Regions from separate parts of the Alteromonas sp. CH_MED4-4 genome, predicted to be linked through region 3. Evidence: predicted binding sites of a transcription regulator. Region 3 holds the regulator's gene; each other region holds the start of a gene.
The links. Region 3 encodes LexA, which represses DNA repair genes until DNA is damaged. Its sites were predicted from a motif close to TACTGTATNNNNATACAGTA; they were not measured.
Positions count from the first base shown of each region.

Region 1: a site for LexA is predicted at 2,864-2,883, ahead of recN (DNA repair protein RecN). Genes of this name have one in related genera too.
Region 2: a site for LexA is predicted at 2,132-2,151, ahead of WA381_RS16720 (DUF7218 family protein). Genes of this name have one in related genera too.
Region 4: a site for LexA is predicted at 2,308-2,327, ahead of WA381_RS06650 (YebG family protein). Genes of this name have one in related genera too.

Region 1 covers NZ_JAYMEU010000018.1:28,203-33,653, reverse strand. Annotated here, with positions in the region: gene tmpT (thiopurine S-methyltransferase) at 1-551, opposite strand, end outside; gene WA381_RS13270 (outer membrane protein assembly factor BamE) at 656-1,012, opposite strand; gene recN (DNA repair protein RecN) at 1,137-2,822, opposite strand; gene dps (DNA starvation/stationary phase protection protein Dps) at 3,225-3,734, opposite strand; gene nadK (NAD(+) kinase) at 3,994-4,869, opposite strand; gene WA381_RS13250 (fatty acid cis/trans isomerase) at 4,960-5,451, opposite strand, start outside.
Region 2 covers NZ_JAYMEU010000028.1:52,010-57,460, forward strand. Annotated here, with positions in the region: gene WA381_RS16710 (saccharopine dehydrogenase family protein) at 1-579, shown strand, start outside; gene WA381_RS16715 (pyridoxal phosphate-dependent aminotransferase) at 654-1,835, opposite strand; gene WA381_RS16720 (DUF7218 family protein) at 2,206-2,469, shown strand; gene WA381_RS16725 (DUF1852 domain-containing protein) at 2,769-3,743, shown strand; gene WA381_RS16730 (methionine synthase) at 3,869-4,909, shown strand.
Region 3 covers NZ_JAYMEU010000003.1:142,140-147,590, forward strand. Annotated here, with positions in the region: gene WA381_RS03470 (COG1470 family protein) at 1-2,175, shown strand, start outside; gene lexA (transcriptional repressor LexA) at 2,288-2,914, shown strand; gene coxB (cytochrome c oxidase subunit II) at 3,497-4,660, shown strand; gene ctaD (cytochrome c oxidase subunit I) at 4,670-5,451, shown strand, end outside.
Region 4 covers NZ_JAYMEU010000007.1:12,778-18,228, reverse strand. Annotated here, with positions in the region: gene WA381_RS06660 (ABC transporter permease) at 1-949, opposite strand, end outside; gene WA381_RS06655 (ABC transporter ATP-binding protein) at 949-1,752, opposite strand; gene WA381_RS06650 (YebG family protein) at 1,975-2,262, opposite strand; gene rpsF (30S ribosomal protein S6) at 2,509-2,910, shown strand; gene rpsR (30S ribosomal protein S18) at 2,922-3,149, shown strand; gene rplI (50S ribosomal protein L9) at 3,176-3,628, shown strand; gene WA381_RS06630 (efflux RND transporter permease subunit) at 4,088-5,451, shown strand, end outside.

The sequences.
Region 1 (5,451 bases), on a different contig from region 3:
GAATAAAGAGCGTCAACGGTTTTTTCGTTTACGCTAAAGGGAGGGCCGGCCATTTCATTCTGGTCATACTCGAAAGAGATGATTAGCTGGGGGGCGCATTGAGTAATGGCCATTAAATGCGCAGCATATTGCTCGCGAAGCGGGCTAGGCAGCGCGACTAAAGCTGCTCTATCGTAAATGCCTGTAACGTCACCTAAGTCGCTTGATGTGAGTTTAAAGATATCACCTACGTAAATGGTTAAACCGTCTTTAGCGTAAATTTTACCGTTGGAAGTAGTGGTAACGGTAGGCTCTACACCTAGCTCTTCAAACAGCTGTATAATAGCCACTTCGCTTAGCTCAGCACCAACCACTTCACAACCCTTGGAGAGTAACCAACCAATATCACAGGTCTTTCCACATAGTGGTACAAAAATGCGCTTTAAAGATGTGCTAGGACTATCGTCGCCAAACAGAAAAGACGCATACTTTACTAAAAGTGCATTCCCTTCAGGTTCGTGAAATCCAATCTCGTTCTTTTGCCATTTACTGTGCCAAAAACTATGTTCCATATAAACCTCAAGTAGGTAAGCGATATATCTCTAAAAAACAGGCGTTTTTATGAAGGGTATTAGAAACAAAAAAGGTAGCGAGAAACGCTACCTTTTACACAAAATTAGTTATCAAGCGGTGTATTGAAGTCTTCAGATAACTCGAAGTCACCTTCAACCGTTGTCACTTTGTTGTCTACAAAGTTAATCACCATTTGCTTTTGAAAATCTTCACCACGCTTTTTCATACCGCGCTTCATATCGTAAACGTAGTACCAAGTGTCATCGTCGAATGAGTCTTGAACAACAGGGTTACCTAGTACATAAATAACCTGTTCTTTTGTCATTCCAACACGCAGCTTTTCCACATCTCTTTGATCAAGGAAGTTTCCTTGAGGAACGTCGATTCGATAAATCCAGTTCGAGCAAGCGGTTGATGTAAGTGTGATACCAAGAATTACTAATAGGTGTTGCAACTTCATGCGTTAATTTGTCCAGTATTGCCTTTGTTAGTGTCAATGAACTTCGCTAAAGCGAATTTCGAGACTGTTTTATTGCAAGCGCGAAGGCATGCTACATTGACAACTATGACCAATCAACTGCATTTTAGTTCGATGCTGCGCTTTTAAGCAGTTCTTTTGCATTCGCTAGCGCCGATTTGGTTACTTTATCACCGGCTAATAGTCTTGCAAGCTCATCGATCCTGTCTTGCTTCGTCAACGCCAACATCTGGGTTTCAGTACTTTCCCCGTCGGTAAGCTTGGTAACAAACAATTGATTATGTGCCTGTGCCGCTACTTGAGGTAGATGGGTAACACACATTACTTGCGATTGTTTACCTAATTTACGTAAAAGCCCGCCAACGATTGATGCTGTTGGGCCGCTAATGCCCGTATCGACTTCATCGAAAATCATAGTAGGGGTAGCGTGATGGCCGCTCGCGATAACCTGAATAGCCAGTCCTATACGAGAAAGTTCACCACCTGATACGACTTTTTCTAATTTGTCTGCATCTTGACCAGGGTTGGTAGACACTTTAAATTCTACGGTATCTAGACCTGTGCTCACCGGCTTCTTAAGTTCGTCGTATTGAATCTGAATATCCACTTTTGCGTGGGGCATATTCATTTGGCGAATTTGCACTTCAATATCTTCGCTTAGCTTACCAGCAGCACGTTGCCTGCTCTCAGAAAGCGCTTTGGTCGCGGTTAAATACGTTGCTCGTGCTTCTTCTACTTCGCCTTCAAGCGTACCTAACAGTGTTTCCTGTTCCGATAAAGCATTGAATTCGGCGGCTAGCTCTTGGTGATGCTGATAAAGTCCCTCTGGCATCACAGTATGTTTACGGGCAAGTTCCATCGCCTTCGCATAGCGCGCCTCAACTTGCTGTAAGCGAAGTGGATCGATCTCTAAGTGATCGCAGTAGCTACGTAGCTCTCCTGCCGCTTCTTCTACTTGAATTGCTGCATCATTAAGCATTGCAATGATTGGCGTTAAACTAGCGTCGTGCGCCTCTAATTCGCCTAAACGTTCAATACTGCTTTGTATAACTGACAGTGCGTTGCCTTCATCGCTTTCATATAAATTGTATACGCTAGTCTGTGCTTGCTCTAAAAGGCTTTGCCCGTTACTCAGGCGTTTGTGCTCTATTTCTAACTCTTCAAATTCACCCTCTTCAATGGCGAATTCATCAAGTTCTTGAACCTGATAAGTTAACAGCTGAATTCTGTCTTCGCGCTGCTGGGCTTGTTCTTGAAGCGCCTTTAACGTGCGCTGCTTATCACGCCAAAGAGAGTAGGTTTCTCTAACCTGCACTAATATGTCGTTGTGCTTAGCGTAACCATCGACTAATTCCCTTTGATGGTCTTCTTTCAGCAACTGTAGGTGAGTATTTTGACCGTGAATGGCCAACAAAAACTGGCCTAAGCGTTTTAACTGCTGAAGTGAAGCGGGAATACCGTTGATAAAAGCTTTTGAACGGCCTTCCTTTGAAATAACTCTGCGAATAAAGCAGCTATTCTCATCTTCATCTGAGGTGAGCTCATGTTCATCGAGGAAGGCTTTAGCTAATACATTGCCGTCTAAAGAAAAGTGAGCAATGATCTCCGCTTTTGCACTACCTTTTCGCACCGCATTTGCGTCGGCGCGCTCGCCTAAGCACAAACTTAAAGCATCAATGGCGATGGATTTACCAGCACCGGTTTCGCCGGTTATAGCAGTCAACCCGTTTTCCAGTTGAACCGATAATTGTTTTACAACAGCAAAATTTGAAATAGAAAGATGCGCTAACATAACCACACTCGAAAAAAGTTGAACATGATGATATATACAGTAACTGATAATATATACAGTATTTTTTCTGTGTAAAGTTAAGTCGTAAATATTTTACTTAAAAATTAAAGTGGATTGTGAAAAGTTTAAATAAATCAATAGTTTATAGAGCTTTTAAAAAGGAGTGGTTATGAGTAACCCATTAATAATAGGCTGCGCTAGATGCGTTCGTTACAGTGGTTATACAGTAGTAAATTAGCTCAATGCTAAGTAGCTGAATAACTCAAAAGCAAGCGGTAAACAATTCCACAACGCAGTAGAGAACCTGATAGCAAAAAGGAGAGCGTAAGCTCTCCTTAAAATTCAATTTCAATTAAATAGCAGGTAGTCCGAATGACTATGTGGTTTACCAGCAATTATACATTATTGCTGAAGTTCACCGCTGCCAGACTCAATGTGCGCGCGCACAAACCACTGGAACTGTTCTAAATCTGCAAGTTGGCCGGTGATCATATCTTCCGATACTGGGTCAATTTCACCTAAAAGCTCTAACGCTTTTCTATGGTCACCATTTACACCGTCATATACGGCATCCAGCGCCTTAAGGTGGTCAAGTACTAAACCTTTACCCAACTCATAATCGTTCCAGCTGCGACCTTCAACAATGGCTTTCGGTGTACCTTTAGGTACGCCACCTAACGTGGCAATTCGCTCTGCAATTGTGTCGGTCATTTCGCGTACCGCATCTACCTGCGGGTCCAACATTTCATGCACACCGATAAAATTTGGTCCTACTACATTCCAATGAATGTGCTTCAACGTTAACTGTAAATCTAATAGTGCAACCAATCGCTGATCCAATACCTTGATTGTTTTGGCAGCTGCATCGTTATCCATTCCAGGGGCTGTAAATTTGATATTGGTGTTACTCATGATATCTCCTATTGAATGCAAATAAGTCAGCGGGATGCGAAACATCATTTAGGCCAAATAACAAAGACCTTGTGCTGACGACTTGTTGTAATAGGTGCAACAGGTATGCCGAAAACTTATATTTCTATAAGTCTTGGTTTTCGTTAAGGAAATTAGAGAAGATTAAAAAATCTTTATTTTTCAAGCCTGTAGCAATCAAGAAAATGCTACAGGCTTATGTAATAAATGCACATGGAATCAACTAAATGGAGCAGGGAGGTTAGTAAAGCTTACTACCCCAACCTAACTTTTTACGAAGTACATTGAAGTAGCTGTAGCCCTTAGGGTGAACAAGATGGAGTTTGTCTACGCTTTTGTTTATTCGAATTTCATCGCCAGGTAGCACCGGCAGGACAATATGGCTATCGCAACTCACTTGTAGCGAGTCACTATTAACCTTTGATACTTTCATCGATACCTGACTGTCAGCATCAACAACGATTGGACGGCTGCTCAGTGTGTGAGGAAACATGGGTACCAACGTAAGTGCATCTAGTTTGGGCATAATAATAGGGCCGCCCGCTGATAAAGAGTAAGCCGTTGAACCTGTAGGTGTGGCTACTATTAATCCGTCGCTGCGCTGACTGAATACAAATTGCTCATCGATGTAAATTTCAAATTCCATCATATGGGCAACTTTTCCGTGGTGAAGTACCACTTCGTTTACAGCAGAGTTGTTACTTTTAAGCTTTTCGTGTCGATAAACTTCTACTTCAAGTAAGAAGCGCTCTTCTACTACGCATTCACCGTTAAAGATAAGGTCAAGTTGTTGAACAATATCATCGGGGTGGATATCAGTTAAAAAACCGAGATTTCCGCGGTTCACACCGACAACGTGAATGTCAAAGCGAGCGAGCACACGTGCTGCACCAAGCATGCTGCCGTCACCGCCTACCACAACGGCAAGGTCAGCCTCTTTGCCAATAGTGACAAGGTTACAGCTTTTGAAGTTTTCGGTTTCAAGCTCTTCAGCAATACTTTCCTCAACCAATAATTTACAGCCTTTTGCCAATAAATATTCGGCAAGAATGTTCAGGCTGTCGTGGGTTGCAGCGTGCTGAGGTTTTCCAATTAAAGCAACGGTTTGATAGGGCATGGAATGCTAATGTCCTTTCATTTCCAATGGTTGGACATTAGCACAGGTTTTTTGCAAAAGAAAAGCGTTAAACGGCACACAGCGCAAGGTTTAGCGATCTTCTAGCCGATTATAGTCGAGAAGACCGCCTTCAATAGGATAGCGCTCGCTAGACCATTGCATTAATTTATCACTAAACGCCCAAAAGTTAGGGTTGGTTCGGCGCATGCCAACATCGTCGAGCAAGGCTTTGTAATCGGCTTCGCTTTTAATGGATTTAAGCTTCTCAATCGAAGACGTTATTTCTGAGGCATTGATATACCAGAATGCGTCAGGGTAACTGCCCAACAAACCATGAACTAGCGTGATTGAATCTTTAGAAGGCTCCCGGTTTTCCTCTTCTTCAAATAGGCTATTTACATTGTAATGCGCGCTATTTCTAAGGGCAGTGAACACATCAATGTTGTCTGGGTTCTTGTCGTCTTGAATTACAATCATGGTAGTTTCAGGCATCAACGTCGCTTGTTGAGCAGGAAGCGAATCTAAGCGCTTTAATGCTTCGAACTGTTCAGCTGATAGCAAATGTTTATTGTAGGTTGAGGC
Region 2 (5,451 bases), on a different contig from region 3:
AAGTCTGTCATGGCGGCACTTATTAACCCGCACTCATTAACCGATGGCGCGTCAAATCAGCCACAGCCCGATGGCAATAAACCTTACTTCGATGAGCAGTTAGGCACATGGGTTGCACCATTTATTATGGCGGCCATCAATACTAAAAACGTTCATCGCACGAACTACCTGGGCGGATATAGCTACGGCAAGAACTTTCAATATGATGAAATGATGATGACTGGTCCAGGTGAGAAAGGTGAAGCCATGGCGAATCACGTTGCCAAAGATAAGTCGCTTGCAAGTGATGATGGCCCTAAACCAGGTGAAGGCCCGAGCAAAGAAGAGCGCGAAAATGGCTTTTACGATGTCATGTTTGTGGGTACCGCTACCAATGGTGATATGCTAGCCGTATCGGTAAAAGGCGACAAGGATCCAGGTTACGGCTCTACCAGTAAAATGATTTCAGAATCTGCCCTTTGCTTGTGCAAAGACGTTAGTTTATCTGGTGGTTTCTTCACACCTGCGGCAGCACTTGGTAACAAGCTTATCCGCCGTTTAGAAGAAAAAGCAGGCTTAACGTTTGCTATCGAGAAATAGCGATTCAAAAAACGAAGGCTGAACACAAATTGCGTTCAGCCTTTTCTCTCTGCGCTAGGTGTTATTTTTGTTTTTTAAGCGAGTACCGCTTTTAATGCTTTAACGCACGCGTCAGTTTCTTCAGGTGTCCCTACACTAATACGTGACCATGAGTCGTACCCAGGCCACGTGCGCCCTACAACCTTTATACCTTGAGCTTTCATCTTTTCTGCAAATTTATCGTGCGGCATGCCCGTATCCATGTAAATAAAATTCCCTTGTGGATTTGGCGCAAACGGCTGCTTTAACTCTTTAGCTACTTTTACTAACTTTTCACGCTCAGTTTTAATGCGTGAGCGCATTGTGTTTAAGTTCTCATGATCATCCATACTTGCCATACCCGCTACTAATGCCAAGTAATTCACACCACCCATGCGTAGCATACCGCCCATTGTTTTAGCTTGCTCAGCAGGCATGATGGCGTAACCGAGACGCTGTCCCGCCATGGCGTGAATTTTAGAGAAGGTGCGGCAAATCACCACGTTGTACCCCTCAGCTACTAGCTTCGATTGCACATTAGCGGGGTAAGCATCAGACATTTCAATGTAGGCTTCATCGATGAAAACCTGTGCTTTCTTCGATACGCGTTTTGCAAAAGCGGTAAGCTTCGCCGCATCTACCATGCTCCCTGTCGGATTATTTGGATTACATACGTACACAGCAGTCGTATCTTCGGTTACTGCAGCTTCAATTGCATCTAGGTCAAAAGTCATATCATTGGCTAACGGCACGTAGATCACGTCTGCCCCCATAAACTCAGCGCCCCGTGGTACGCCTTCGTAGGTTGCCATAGACGTTACCAGCTTATTGCCGTTTTTGGTGATCCAGTCCGCATAGCCAAAAAGAATAGGTGAAGATCCATTCGTAATTACGATTTGCTCAGCAGATACGCCTTCTTGCTCAGCAATTTTTTGCGCTAACACTTCAACCGTAGCGTCGGTATAACGCGCTAGGTTTAAAAGCTCGCTTTGCATTGCCTTTGCGGCTTTTTTTGACGGCCCAAAGGCGTTTTCATTTGACGATAAGCGAATAAGACCATCGTTTACATTGGGGGTAGCAGACGGGAAGTGTTCAGTTTGCATACCTGCGGCACGAAGGTCGCCCATAATACTGTCAACGCTGGTCGTTAGCGCTACCGCGCCTGCACCTAATCCCACAGACTTTAACCAATTACGGCGTGAAGAATTCACGGTGCTCTGTTGTTCATTTTTATTCATATTTCGCTCTGCCTTCCGTCTATATTCACTTTAGACTAAAGGCTTAATTTTGAACGCGCAATAGCATGAAAAACCTAAACCATTGACATAAATGCACTTTTTACGTGCATGTGGCGCACTAAAATTGACAACATAAGAAGTTTTAACGCGTTAAGTCGTTACATTACGGTGCAGCGTTATTTTGTCGTTTTTGGCGTTTGCGATGAATGACATTTTTTCTGATGTTAAAGGCGCAGCACTCTCTCGCTATTGGTTCTTCGCACTTGAAGCCTGCCTTTTAAACGACTGTGTAATCCATCTATATAAATACAAAGTAAGAATTACGGCGAAACATTCATCGATTACTCAGTATGCAAAACAGGAGTTAAATATGGCTAAGGACCACGGCAACCAAATTAAAAACGACGACACTTACGAAGCCCTTCGCGACGAAGGCTACAGTAAAGAGAAGTCGGCGCGCATTGCCAATGCGCAAGCCAATAGCGAACAAACCCCTTCTAAAGATGGTGGAAAAGGCAAAAAATACGAGGATCGCACTAAAGAGGAACTGTATCAAAAGGCCAAGGAAGTCGGCATTGAAGGTCGCTCTAACATGAGCAAAGACGAATTAATTGATGCGTTACGCAATCATTAGTGGCGGATAGACCGCCACATACAAAAACTGGTCACTGTGGCGGTGATGATTACGTTTTATCAGACACGCATAATTTGTGCATTTCGTGGCAAACCTCAACTTCAAGTAAAGATCTACCGCCTCATTAGTAGGCGACTAGCTCTTCGCCCGCCCAATACATGACAATATTTCATGATAAAATGAAAATAAGTCATTTTTATTCATAGTTAAATCAACGTATAACGTGTTCATAGCTTTTACAGCAGTCTCACTACTCGGTTTAACTTTAGGAATAGAAGCGCATTCTCATGAACAACAACGTGAACACAGATTTCTCTTTTACTATTAACAGCGTTCAGTTTAATGAAGATTATCGCCCTTCAGACAACACACGCATCACCACCAACTTCGCCAATTTAGCTCGTGGTCAACGCCGCAAAGAAAATTTGCGCGATGCACTAAGCATGATAAACAACCGCTTTAATGCACTGGCTAGCTGGGATAATGAAAGTGGCGATCGCTATGCTGTCGAACTTGAAATTGTGTCGGTAGATATCGACGTTGAGGGTAACGGCAACACATTCCCAACTATCGAAATCTTACAAACCAATATAATTGACAAAAAAACGGGTAAACGCACTCAAGGTATTGTGGGAAACAACTTCTCGTCTTATGTTCGCGATTATGACTTTAGCGTTCGTCTATCTAATCACAATCGTGGCCAGTCTTCGTTCAGTGTCCCTACCGATTTTGGTGATCTGCACGGAAAGTTGTTTAAGTATTTCGTTAATTCAGAAGCCTATAAAGCACATTTTTCAAAGCTGCCGGTCATTTGTTTAAGCGTTTCCGACAATAAAACCTACCGTCGAACAGAAAATCAGCACCCCGTTTTAGGCGTTGAATATCAGCCTAATGAATCATCACTAACTGAACAGTATTTCAAGAAGATGGGCTTAAACGTGCGCTATTTCATGCCACCAAACAGTGCTGCTCCTTTTGCATTTTATTTCTTTGGTGATTTGTTAAACGACTACACCAATTTAGAACTTATCAGCACTATTGCTACGATGGAGACCTTCCAGAAAATTTATCGCCCTGAGATTTATAACGCTAACGCCCAGGCAGGTTTAAGCTACAAACCAAACTTGAAAAATAGCGATCACTCAGTGACTCGCATTGTTTATGACCGTGAGGAGCGGACTCATCTAGCCGTTGAACAAGGCAAGTTCGTAGAAGAGAACTTTATAAAGCCTTATCAACACAAGTTAGCGCAATTCACAGCAAGCTACGCCTGATCCGTTCATTTAGATACTTGCGATTTTCAAACCGCACATGTTGCGACTACAAAGCTATGATAAGGGCAGCACGTTCTGCCCCTCGCGCATCCATACAAATTATTGATTAGAAGAAAGCGAATCACATGAAAAAACTACTCCCCACTTCAATTGCAGGCAGTCTTCCAAAACCATCGTGGCTTGCACAGCCTGAAACCCTGTGGTCGCCGTGGAAGCTAGAAGATGAAGCATTAGAGGAAGGCAAAAAAGACGCGCTTCGCGTTACGCTTCAGGAACAAGCCCTATCAGGCATAGATATTGTGTGTGACGGTGAGCAAACTCGTCAGCATTTTGTAACTACTTTTATTGAGCACCTTGACGGTGTTGATTTTGAAAACCGTAAAACCGTACGTATTCGCAATCGCTACGACGCTAGCGTACCTGTCGTTACCCATGCTGTTACACGGCCAAAATCAGTGTTCGTTGAAGACGCAAAGTTCTTAAGGAGCCAAACCGATCAGCCCATAAAATGGGCGTTACCTGGCCCTATGACGATGGTTGATACGCTGTACGACGACCATTATAAAAGTCGCGAAAAACTTGCGTGGGAGTTTGCCAAAATACTAAACCAAGAGGCAAAGGAGCTTGAGGCTGCTGGTGTTGACATTATCCAGTTTGATGAACCTTCGTTTAACGTATTTTTCGATGAAGTCAATGAATGGGGTATTGCCGCATTAGAAAGAGCCATTGAAGGGCTTAAATGCGAAACTGCAGTGCACATTTGCTACGGATATGGCATCAAAGCTAATACCGATTGGAAGAAGACATTAGGCTCTGAGTGGCGACAATATGAGGAGAGCTTTCCTAAGTTAGCAAAATCTAATATTGATATGGTTTCTCTGGAGTGCCATAACTCTCATGTACCCATTGAACTGATCTCGCTTCTTAAAGGCAAAAAAGTGATGGTGGGCGCTATTGATGTTGCAACTGACACAATAGAGACACCAGAAGAAGTAGCAGCTACATTACGTGAAGCATTAAAGTACGTGGATGCCGACAAACTCTACCCTTGTACAAACTGTGGTATGGCCCCCCTTTCACGACAGGTTGCTCGAGGCAAGCTTGAGGCGCTCAGCGCTGGCGCTGAAATAGTAAGGCAGGAATTAGCTCAGAAGCTCAGTGCTTAATACGCCTCAAAACTTTTGTTAAGCAAGAGCATTTTGAAAGCGCACTAAAGCCCATATCAAAGTGGGCTTTTTTATTTCTAGCGGTTCAAAACAGTATCAGCGTTATTCTCATCTATTCGACCTTATTTAAGGTTAGCTCCCTTACATTATTTATAGTTTCCGCAGAATCAAGGATAATTAAAAACATCATTAAGAAATAAGATAGAAAATATAACACATGGAGAAGCAACAAATATTTAACTTATGAGCAACATTAGCAATTACCTGATTTAAAACAGCGACAAAACAACTATTATTCACGTTAAAAAAAGAAACTTTAATATACACGGTTTAAATTTACTCAGTTAGTGCAATATACGAGCAAAAATCTTCTAACTCAAAATTAACCAAGCAAATTAAAAACAAGACGAAAACCGCTTAATAAGCGCTCTAAAAAGACACTTTTCGACCACATGGTCAATATAAAAACAATTATTGAGTATTATTAATACAAAACTCAAAAATATTAATTAAACCTACTATTTATAAATTCTTTAAAATTA
Region 3 (5,451 bases):
AGAGTTGACGATGACGTCGCGGGAGAGCTTATTTCAGCGCCTCCCGGTGCTTCGTTAAATGCGGAAGGTCTGATGACCTGGAATGTACCTGCGAATCAACTTTTCAACGCTCAAACTTATATGTTTAGTTTCGCTAGCTTAGACGGAACTGAATCCCAACAAACGCTCGAAATCACTTCTTATGCGGACAAGGCCCCGGCTTATGCTCGTACTACTGTGATGGCACCAATTTATAATCACGGCTTTGCTATTGCTTCGACCAATGGTGTAAGTGAACTTATCACGGTAAATGCTCGCAACGTGGGCGCATTTTCGCTAGAAGGCAATACGCTTAAAAATACCTATGTGTATCCGTATAAACTGCCAACTAAAGGCGAAATTAGAAGCGTGCATACCCAAGATGTTGATGGTGACAATAATGATGAAATCTACCTTCTTACTCAACAGGGATTGTCTGTAATAAAAGACCGCGAAAGTAACGCAGAAGCGGTGTTTATTATTGAAGATAGTATTATTTCTGGCTTATTTTACGACATCAATGGTGACGGGGTTGATGAAGTTGCTTATTTATATGGGAGCGAATATTACAATGCGACTTCTATTGCCATTGTAGATGTTCGCACAGGTGAGCAGTTGCAACAGTACGATATTGACGGCGTCAATAACCTTGCTTTTGGTAACGTAGATGATGACGCATCGATAGAAATGGTAACGAACAATGGTTATGTATTTGATATCGAAAGCGGTGCCAACCAATGGCTATACGGTAGCGGGTTCAGCGACGCATTTGTTGTGCTGGGTGATATGAATAACGATGGTGTAGATGAAATCATCGGTGCCGATAGTTGGAATGATATCTCAATCTACTCAGCAGTATCGAAAAGCAGTTTGGCAACGGCGGAACATGGTGACATTTGTGATATCGCCTATAGTAAAGAAAGCCCAGCTACAGAAGGAATAGTGGTTGTCTCCGAGTGTCAGTGGGGACAAGTTAGAGGTTTTGCATTAGAAGCGGGACAAATCTCTGAGCAGTGGGCTCTTAACCACAACACTTACAGTGGCATGTCACTTCTCATTGACGATTTAGACAATGACAATGTGGACGACATTATTTGGACTGGTGAGAATCAAATTTTAGTAGCGCAACAAGATGCCAACGGTGAATATGCCTTATCAGATATAAAAGGTGCGCCGCGCGCGAGTAGATATCATGCCGCGGGTTGGGCACCTTATGGCGATAATGATGAAAGAGCCGTCTTTGTTAGCGATACAAGTAGTTACGAATCATCTATTCAGATTTTATCGGTAGATAAAGAGGATAACTTTGCGATAAGTGCTGAGGTTGGCGAAGATGTCTATAACTATAGCAAACCGGTCGTTACAGACTACAACAATGACGGTGTGGGTGAGTTACTAATAGGGGCACTGGATTATAGTTCGTCGTTTAATGTCGTGAGACTTACAGATAACGCTATTCAGTGGACACTGAACAATAATCAGAATAGTGAAATTTCGTTTATTGAAGCCATTGACGTAAATAACGATAGTTACGCCGATGCAGTTATTATTGAGAACAATCGACTTAAAGCGTTTGATATCGAGAATCAGGTGCTTATCGACTCAATCATTAACGATTTTTCAATTAATGCGCTTGCTGCCTCTGAAAAAGACGGTGTGCATTATTTTGCTGTTGGGGGCTATAGTTCGCTCAAGCTCTATAAAATGCAGGATGGTGAATTTGTTGGATTGAATGAATTGGAAACCAATTGTGACCAATTGCTCACGGTAAATTTTGATAGTGATAGCGAACTTGAATTTGCGTGTTTAAATAGAAACTACAACACCATCAATGTTTATGACGTGGCGAGCGATGCATTAGAACTCAAAGACGCTATAGCACCGTCATTCTACCCTCAGTATATAGCGGCTGTTCCAACGACGTCGTCTAATCAGTCGATTCTCGCTATCTACCAGCCTAACGAGAATGACTATTCGTACAATTATTATGACAGCATCGCATATCGCGTGGTTGAGGTTGATAATAAAGGCAATGTGGTGTGGCAAAGCCCTGGACTTGGGCTCGATAATGTTGAAGGCATGCGCACACGTCAAAATAGTGATGGGGAGCTGGAGTTACAAATTAGTAACCCGAACATGGCTCTTCTCGTAAAATAAGAGGAAAGCACTTGTCGTAGGCTATTGCAGATCGCAAAAGACGCGGCAAGTGCTTGTTATTTAGTTTTAGGTGTATATACTTACAGGAACTGTATGAACAGACAGGTCTTTTATGCGCCCACTCACAGCTCGACAAACCGAAGTTTTAGAACTTATTAAAACAACCATGTTAGAAACGGGAATGCCGCCTACTCGTGCGGAAATAGCCCGTCAGCTTGGCTTTCGTTCTGCTAATGCAGCAGAGGAACATTTGAAAGCATTGGCGCGTAAAGGCGTGATTGAAATTTTGCCTGGTACGTCTCGTGGCATTAAGCTCAATATCCCTCTTGATAACGACGCACAAGAAGAAGAAGGCCTACCGTTAATTGGGCGTGTTGCAGCCGGTGAGCCGATCTTGGCGCAAGAGCATGTTGAATCGCACTACAAAGTCGATCCTGCACTGTTTCAACCCCATGCCGACTTTTTGCTACGCGTTAACGGTATGAGCATGAAAGACATTGGTATTTTAGACGGTGATCTTCTCGCTGTTCATCGCACCACTGATGTTCACAACGGTCAGGTGGTTGTGGCGCGTGTAGATGAAGACGTCACCGTAAAGCGTCTAGAGAAACGCGGGCGTGAAGTATTGCTTCATGCTGAGAATGATGAGTTTGCACCAATAAAAGTTGATTTAGCGACTGAACATTTTGCGATAGAAGGCATTGCGGTGGGTGTGATCAGAAACGCTGACTGGATGTAGTATTTTAGCTTGTTTGTATAAAAGCGGCGCGTTAGCCGCTTTTTTTATGTCTTTTGTTCCTGTTTTTTTCTTCAATCTGCCAACTTAGGTTTTATCCTGCCCAGCAAACCTGTTGGTTTTCTGCGCGCTTATTTTTATCATTACTCACGTTATTCTTTCTATGAATGCTTCAAGTATTTTCCATTTTTTATTGTGAATTTTGTTTGAAATCGACATTGAGTCATCGATTACTTATTGATTTCTTAACTAGTTAGTCGAGCATTTACTTTAACCCCGTGTTCAAAATGCCTGTTTGATTCCAAGGGCATCCCACAGCAATCGCTTTCTCTTTTTTGCACTTGAAATCCCCGCGACCATTTTAGTAAATGATTAAAAATTAACCACTTCGTTAAATTTTTAATAGAAAAGACTAGACGGCGCGACATTATTGCGCAATTCTTATACAGAGATTAACAAAATAATAACAATGACTCTAAATTTGTTTTACAAGTTGAGGTTATGGGTCAATCGTTCGCAAACCATTTGGTAGGGCATCGCGCAAATTAATCAGCGTCTTTGACCACGCCATTACGGAGGTGCTGAGTGAAACAACTAACGACCGTTTTCGCAAAATGGTGTTCTAGTATACCAATTTTGCTTTTTTCCCCTTTGCTTTTTGCGCAAGAAGCAAGCGAAGAAGCCTCTTCGCTTAATTTGAGACGCGGTGCTACCGACATCAGTGGGCAGGTATACGACCTCCATATGTTGATGTTCTTCATTTGTGTAGGTATCGCGGTTGTAGTTTTTGGCGTGATGTTCGCCTCAATGTATCTACATAGAAAGTCCCGTGGCGCCAAGCCAGCTAATTTTCACGAAAACGTGAAGGTGGAAATTGCTTGGACCGTTATTCCTTTCCTTATTCTTATTTTCATGGCGGTACCCGCAGCGAATACCCTAATTGCTATGGAAGACACGTCTGAGCCTGACATGACGGTGTTAGTAACAGGCTCTCAATGGAAATGGCATTACAAGTACATGGATAGCGATGTAGAGTTTTATTCTTTACTCGCCACTCAGCGCGAGCAAATAGAAAACAAATTTCAGAAAACAGATAACTACCTGCTGGAAGTTGACCGTCCCTTGGTTATTCCTACTGGGAAAAAAGTACGCTTTCTTATTACCTCTGACGACGTTATCCACTCTTGGTGGGTTCCTGACTTTGCCGTGAAAAAAGATGCCAACCCCGGCTTTATTAACGAGTCTTGGGCCAAGGTGAATGAGCCGGGTATTTATCGCGGACAGTGCGCAGAGCTTTGTGGTAAAGACCATGGCTATATGCCGGTTGTGGTAATTGCTAAAGAACCCGCCGAGTTTGAAAAGTGGATGGGCGAACAAGAAGAGATTGTTCGTAAAGCAAAAGAAGAAGAGCAGCGTCTACTTTCTATGAATATGTCTATGGATGAACTGATGAAAGAGGGCGAGCGAGTATACAACGCAACGTGCGCTGCTTGCCATATGCCAAATGGTGAAGGTTTACCTGGCGTGTTCCCGGCATTAAAAGGCAGCAAGATGGCACTAGAAGATCAGCAAGGTCACATTGACATCGTGCTGCATGGAAAGTCAGGAACAGCCATGCAAGCGTTTGGAAAAATGCTAAGTCTTAAGGAAATTGCCGCCGTAGTCACTTACGAGCGAAATGCCTGGGGCAATAAAACTGGCGATATGGTTCAAGCCAAAGATGTCAACGCAGTGGCAAACGGAAACTAGGAGCAGACAATGAGCAAAGCAACTGAAGTTATTTCGCCAGATACCTCTGCGCCTCATGACGGTCACCTACATGATGACCATGAACACCACGATCATATTCCTAAAGGGATAACGCGTTGGTTGTTTACCACTAACCATAAAGACATAGGCACACTTTACCTGTGGTTTGCCTTTATTATGTTTTTAGTTGGTGGTGCGATGGCCATGGTGATCCGCGCTGAACTATTCCAACCCGGTCTACAAATTGTAGAGCCAAACTTCTTTAACCAAATGACTACGGTACACGGGCTTATCATGGTATTTGGTGCAGTAATGCCAGCCTTTACTGGGCTCGCAAACTGGCTTATTCCCATGATGATCGGCGCCCCTGACATGGCGTTACCGCGCATGAATAACTGGAGCTTCTGGATTTTACCAGGTGCCTTTCTCATTCTATTGAGCTCGCTCTTTATGGAAGGCGGCGGCCCTGCTTTTGGATGGACTTTCTACGCGCCCCTTTCAACGACTTACAGTGGCGATTCGACAGCGTTGTTTGTGTTCTCTGTTCACATCATGGGTATTTCATCCATTATGGGTGCGATTAACGTGATTGTGACCATCTTTAACATGCGTGCGCCAGGCATGACCTGGATGAAAATGCCGCTGTTTGTATGGACGTGGCTTATCACGGCATTCTTGCTGATTGCGGTAATGCCAGTGCTCGCCGGTGCGGTTACCATGGTGTTAACTGATAAGTTCTTTGGCACGAGCTTTTTTGATGCTGCTGGTGGCGGCGACCCGGTTATGTTCCA
Region 4 (5,451 bases), on a different contig from region 3:
TGACGATAAGACCGGAAAGGCCAAGCAATAGCGATTCAACATTTCCCATAATTTGCCAAAGTTCTGCGAGTGCCATGCCCGGTAGAATAGCCATTAGCGGCTCTTTTTTACTTTGATTAATTTGATACTGAAGCTGCAGTGCAGTTACCCGATGTTTAAGCCCCAGCATCACCACGGATACTGACTCAGGCGTAAACGCTTCGCTATTGTAAACTGCATGTTCTTTTGTATGCTCGTCATGCTCATGCTCATGCTCATGCTCGTTCGCCTTGTCAGCAGATTTATGACCTAACATTGAGGTGGGGGAATGTTTAGGTCCTGTGTGGGCTTCTTCAAGTCCCTGTAGGGTAACGTATACGGCTTTATCTACGGGCGTACCGGTTTTCTTAACTATGCCTGAGATAGTGAAAGGGTGATCATCATGGTTGTTGAACGATACGCTACCCAGACCATGGGAAATAATAATCTTATCTCCTACCTTGTACCCCAATGATTTGGCGATGTCTGCGCCAATAACGGTAGACAGTGGCTGCGTAAATGTCGAGCCTGCTGCCATTTCAAGTGATTGCATATCACCGTATTTAAAGTGGTCGAAAAAGCTGTTGGTCGTACCTACTACTCTAAAACCTCTGTGGGTATCACCCAAAGATAGCGGGATAAGCCACGATACCTGCTTGTTAGATTGAAGCGCCGCAATACTTTTATATTCAATACCTTTGGTGGGAGTGCCTATATTAAACACTGATGACAGGAGTAAATTAAGCTGTCCACTTGGTGCGCCAACAATAAGATCAACACCAGAAACGGTGCGCGTAAAACTGGTTTTAACTTGGGTGCGAATAATGTCCACGCACAAAAGTAAACTAATGCTGATGGTAATGCTTAAAAGTGTGAGGATTGCCGTTGTTTTCCTGCGCTTTAAGCTTTCAATAGCAATGGTACTTAGCATTACGCACGCTCCTGTGCTTTTGGGGCCTCAGCGCCTCGCGTTTTTATGTGGTTTGTACTTGGGCTTAATTCACTCATGCTGCAGTGGCGGTCGAAATAACTCTCCATGGCTTTATCGTGACTAACAAAAATCATGGTGCTTTCACCTGCAACGTCTTTTAGCAGCGACATAAAACTATCTCTGGCATCGGTATCTAGGGCAGAGGTAGGTTCATCGACAATTAATAATTGTGGGTCGTTAATCAGTGCTCTGGCAATGGCAACGCGCTGCTGCTGACCAATACTCAATGCGTCAGCTTTCGCATGCAGCACGTGAGAAGGCAGCTGTAGCTTGTCCAGTAAATGACGAAGCTTTGCGTCTGATGCTGTCTTGCTGACGTTTGTACTTGCAAAATACACCGCCGCATTAATGTTCTGTGCCACAGAAAGGTAGGGAATAAGATTAAATTGTTGAAAAACAACGCCGATATTGCGTGCTCTAAACTTGTCCCGCTGTCGGTTCGATAATGTGGAGAAAGGCTGCGCTAATAAGGCAATGTCGCCCTGAGTTGGAGTTAATGTTCCGCACAGCAAATTGAGCAATGTGCTCTTTCCGCTACCCGAAGGCCCTGAGAGAAAAACGTGCTCACCTTGCGAAACTTGCCACGCTTTAATGTCAATGATGGGGGCACTTTCTTTGGTGTACGAAAACTGTAAATTGCTAACTTCAATCGCTGTGTTACGCTCTTTATTCACTGCGTTGTGCTCTTCATACACTGCGTTGCGCTGGGAGTGAGTGCTATTGTTTTTATTGATGGTATTCACGCTAAGCCCGACCTGTATTTACGTCTTATGTTCACATTAGCAAAAGCGACACGTCTGTTCACCCAGTTAAAAACCAGAGAAAACACATTGCCGCGTTGAGGTAATGTTATCAAATAACATTTTTGCTTATAGCTATGCTATCAGATCTCATCAGCCTAAAGCGGCAATTGCTCTTATTAATTGCTCATCATAACGACGCAAAAGAGAGGCGCGCCTAAATTATCAGCCGTTAGCTTGTAGCTTTACCACTTCTGCGCTTTCATCTTCTAATACGCTTTCTGCGGTAGCGCCTTTGAAAATCTTACTGATTTTATCTTTGTTTTTAGACAGCATGATGGTGAGCTCTTCCACTACGCTATCGTCTAGCTTGATGCCCTTCGCATGAATGTAGTCAGCAAGGTTATCTGCTGCATCGAGCATTTTGTCATACTGATCGGCTTCTTTTTTGTCGGTAGTTACCAATTTTTCTACCCCTTTGTGCGTAACAACATACTGTGTGGTAATGGCCATGGTAGGTCCCCTGTTTATTAAAGACACAAAAACTGTACAGTATTTTACTGTATAAATAAACAGTATTTTGATTAAATGTCTGAGCGTAGTGTTTGGGGAAAGGGCAAATGATTGTTCTAAAGGTGATTAATGCTTGTGCAATTAGTAACTGCTGCGTATAATGCGCGCCCTTACAGCCATCCCAATTCGTTCCTTGTCTCCATACAGTCGGCTGTACTGTCGAGGCTACAACCGTAAGGAGCTATAATGCGTCATTACGAAATCGTATTTATGGTTCACCCTGATCAGAGTGAACAAGTACCTGGTATGATCGAGCGTTATACCACAATCCTAAAGCAAGACGGTGGTCAGATTCATCGTTTAGAAGATTGGGGCCGTCGTCAACTGGCTTACCCAATTGAAAAGCTGCACAAAGCCCACTACGTACTAATCAATGCTGAAGCGTCTGCAGAAGCTGTTGATGAATTGGAAAATGCTTTCCGTTTCAACGACGTGATCCTACGTAACATGGTTATGCGCACTAAGACTGCTGTGACTGAGCCTTCTCCAATGATGAAAGAAGAGCCTCGTCGTGAGCGTCGTGACGATTCTGCTCCTCGCCAAGATCGCGCGGAAAAGAAAACTGAAACCACTGAAGACAACGCTTAAGGAGATCACCCATGGCTCGTTTTTTCAGACGTCGTAAGTTCTGCCGTTTCACTGCAGAAGGTGTGACTGAGATTGATTACAAAGATATCGCTACTCTTAAGAACTACATCACTGAGAGCGGTAAAATTGTCCCTAGCCGTATTACTGGTACAAGCGCAAAATATCAGCGTCAGCTGTCTTCTGCGATCAAGCGCGCACGTTTCCTTGCGTTGCTTCCGTACACTGATTCACACAAGTAATTTGGCGAATATAAGGGTTAGCTAAGATGAATATCATCCTACTAGATAAAATCGCCAACCTTGGCGGCCTGGGCGACCAAGTGACTGTTAAGTCTGGTTACGCTCGTAACTTCCTTTTCCCACAGGGTAAAGCGGTTCCTGCAACTAAAGACAACGTTGAAAAGTTCGAAGCACGTCGTGCTGAACTTGAAGCGAAAATTGCTGAGCAACTAGCTGCTGCTAACGCACGCGCTGAAAAAGTTGCTGAGCTTGCTGAAGTTACAATCGCAGCTCCTGCTGGTGACGAAGGTAAACTATTTGGCTCTGTTGGTACTCGTGACATCGCTGATGCAATCACTGCAGCTGGCGTTGAAGTACAAAAAGCAGAAGTTAAACTACCTACTGGTACTCTTCGTGAGACTGGTGAGTATGACATCGACTTACAACTTCACTCTGACGTTATCACTTCAATCAAAGTGATCATCATTGCTGAAGCGTAATCGCTGACGTATTTGAAAAAAGCCGCTCCTAGAGCGGCTTTTTTTTGCTCTAAATTTTTGTTCGATACTTAAAGACCAATACCAATCCGCATAGATGATTGCCCACCCAGAAGGCGCTGGCAAGTTTCCTAACAAAGCGTGGGAATGCAGGAATGGCCGTTGCTTTTCAAATTCCCAGAGTGAAGCTTGCCAGACCTTCCCGAAGGGCGAGTTTAAAATATCCCTACCCTCACTCCACGTCGCGACGCCTAATTAACGATGGGTGTAAGCAAATATGTCCAGCGCCGACAAATGGCGTATTTTTGAGGTCCACTCATCTGCGATAAATAACGTTTTTTAAACGGTATTTAAACAAAATGTTAATAATCGCTGAAATTCTTAGTGTCATGGCTTTAAACTTTTTCTGTCATTCCTGCGACCTATAGTAAACCAAACAATAAAAAGCATAAGTGCCATATTATGGACATCACTAAGCAAGCAATAAAAAACGCGACTGGGGTAGGTATAGGAATAACACTGCTGGTATTTTTAGGGCTATATAGCCTGTTTAATTTACCGGTACAGCTGTTTCCTGACATTGAAAGACCGAATATTAACATCCAGACCTCGTGGCGCGCTGCTTCGCCCCAAGAAATTGAGTCGGAGATCATTGAACCTCAAGAGGAAGTGCTGCAAGGGATCCCTGGCCTTGAGTCGATGAATGCATGGGCAAACCAAGGTAATGCGTGGATTAATCTAGAGTTTGGTTTAGATACGGACATGCAGAAAACGCTCATTGAAGTGATTAGCCGCATGAATCGCGTACCGCCACTACCTCGCGATGCCTTGTCTCCTAATATTATGCTTGCTGGAAGTGGGGGAGACGCCCCCGCTTTGACCTACTTTTTTCTTCAGCGCCTTCCGGGCAATCCAAACGAAATTAATACCTATGTAACCTTTTTTACCGATGTCATTAAACCTCAGCTTGAATCTATCCCGGGCGTTGCAAGGGCGCGTATGGAAAGCGGGGTTGGCGGCGTTGAGGAGTTTCAAATTGTTTTCGACCCGTTTAAAGCGGCGCAGTTAGGCATTGACCTAACGGCAGTTGCCAACGAGTTGGGGCGTGCGAATGATATTTCAGGTGGCTTTGTCGATGTGGGCAGAAGACGCTATACCCTGCGTTTTGAAGGTCGCTACGAGCCTACGCAAATGGGTGAAATGATCCTCGAATGGCGAGACGGCAGCCCTATCACGCTAAATGACATTGCCGAAATTAAAATCACCCGCGCTGACGGTGCAAACTACAGTGTACAAAACGGCAATCCGGCTATATCTATTCGCGTAGACAGACAAAACAACGCCAATGTTTTAGCTACCTTAGAAGCCGTAAAAGCAAAAGTTGCACAAATAAACGAACAGGACTTGGCCCCTGAACAGTTAGTAATGGCGCAAAGCTTCGATGCCTCAGTGTTTATCTATAGAGCGGTGCAGCTAGTTACCAGCAATTTATTTATAGGCGTGCTGCTTGCCATTGCCGTGCTTTGGCTCTTTATGCGCCAGCTGCGGGCAACGCTCATTGTGGCATTGGCCATTCCTATCTCACTACTTAGCACTTTTGTGGTGCTTCAACTTACCGGTCGCTCGCTCAATATCATTTCACTGGCAGGACTCGCCTTCGCGGTAGGTATGGTGCTAGATGCCGCTATTGTCGTGCTGGAAAACATTGTAAGAACGCGCAAGAGCGCCGAAGCCGAAATCGAAAATAAAGACCCAAATTCACAAACGCACATGGAGGATTGTGCCCATCGGGGAACGAAAGAAGTGTTTGGTGCCCTCATGGCGTC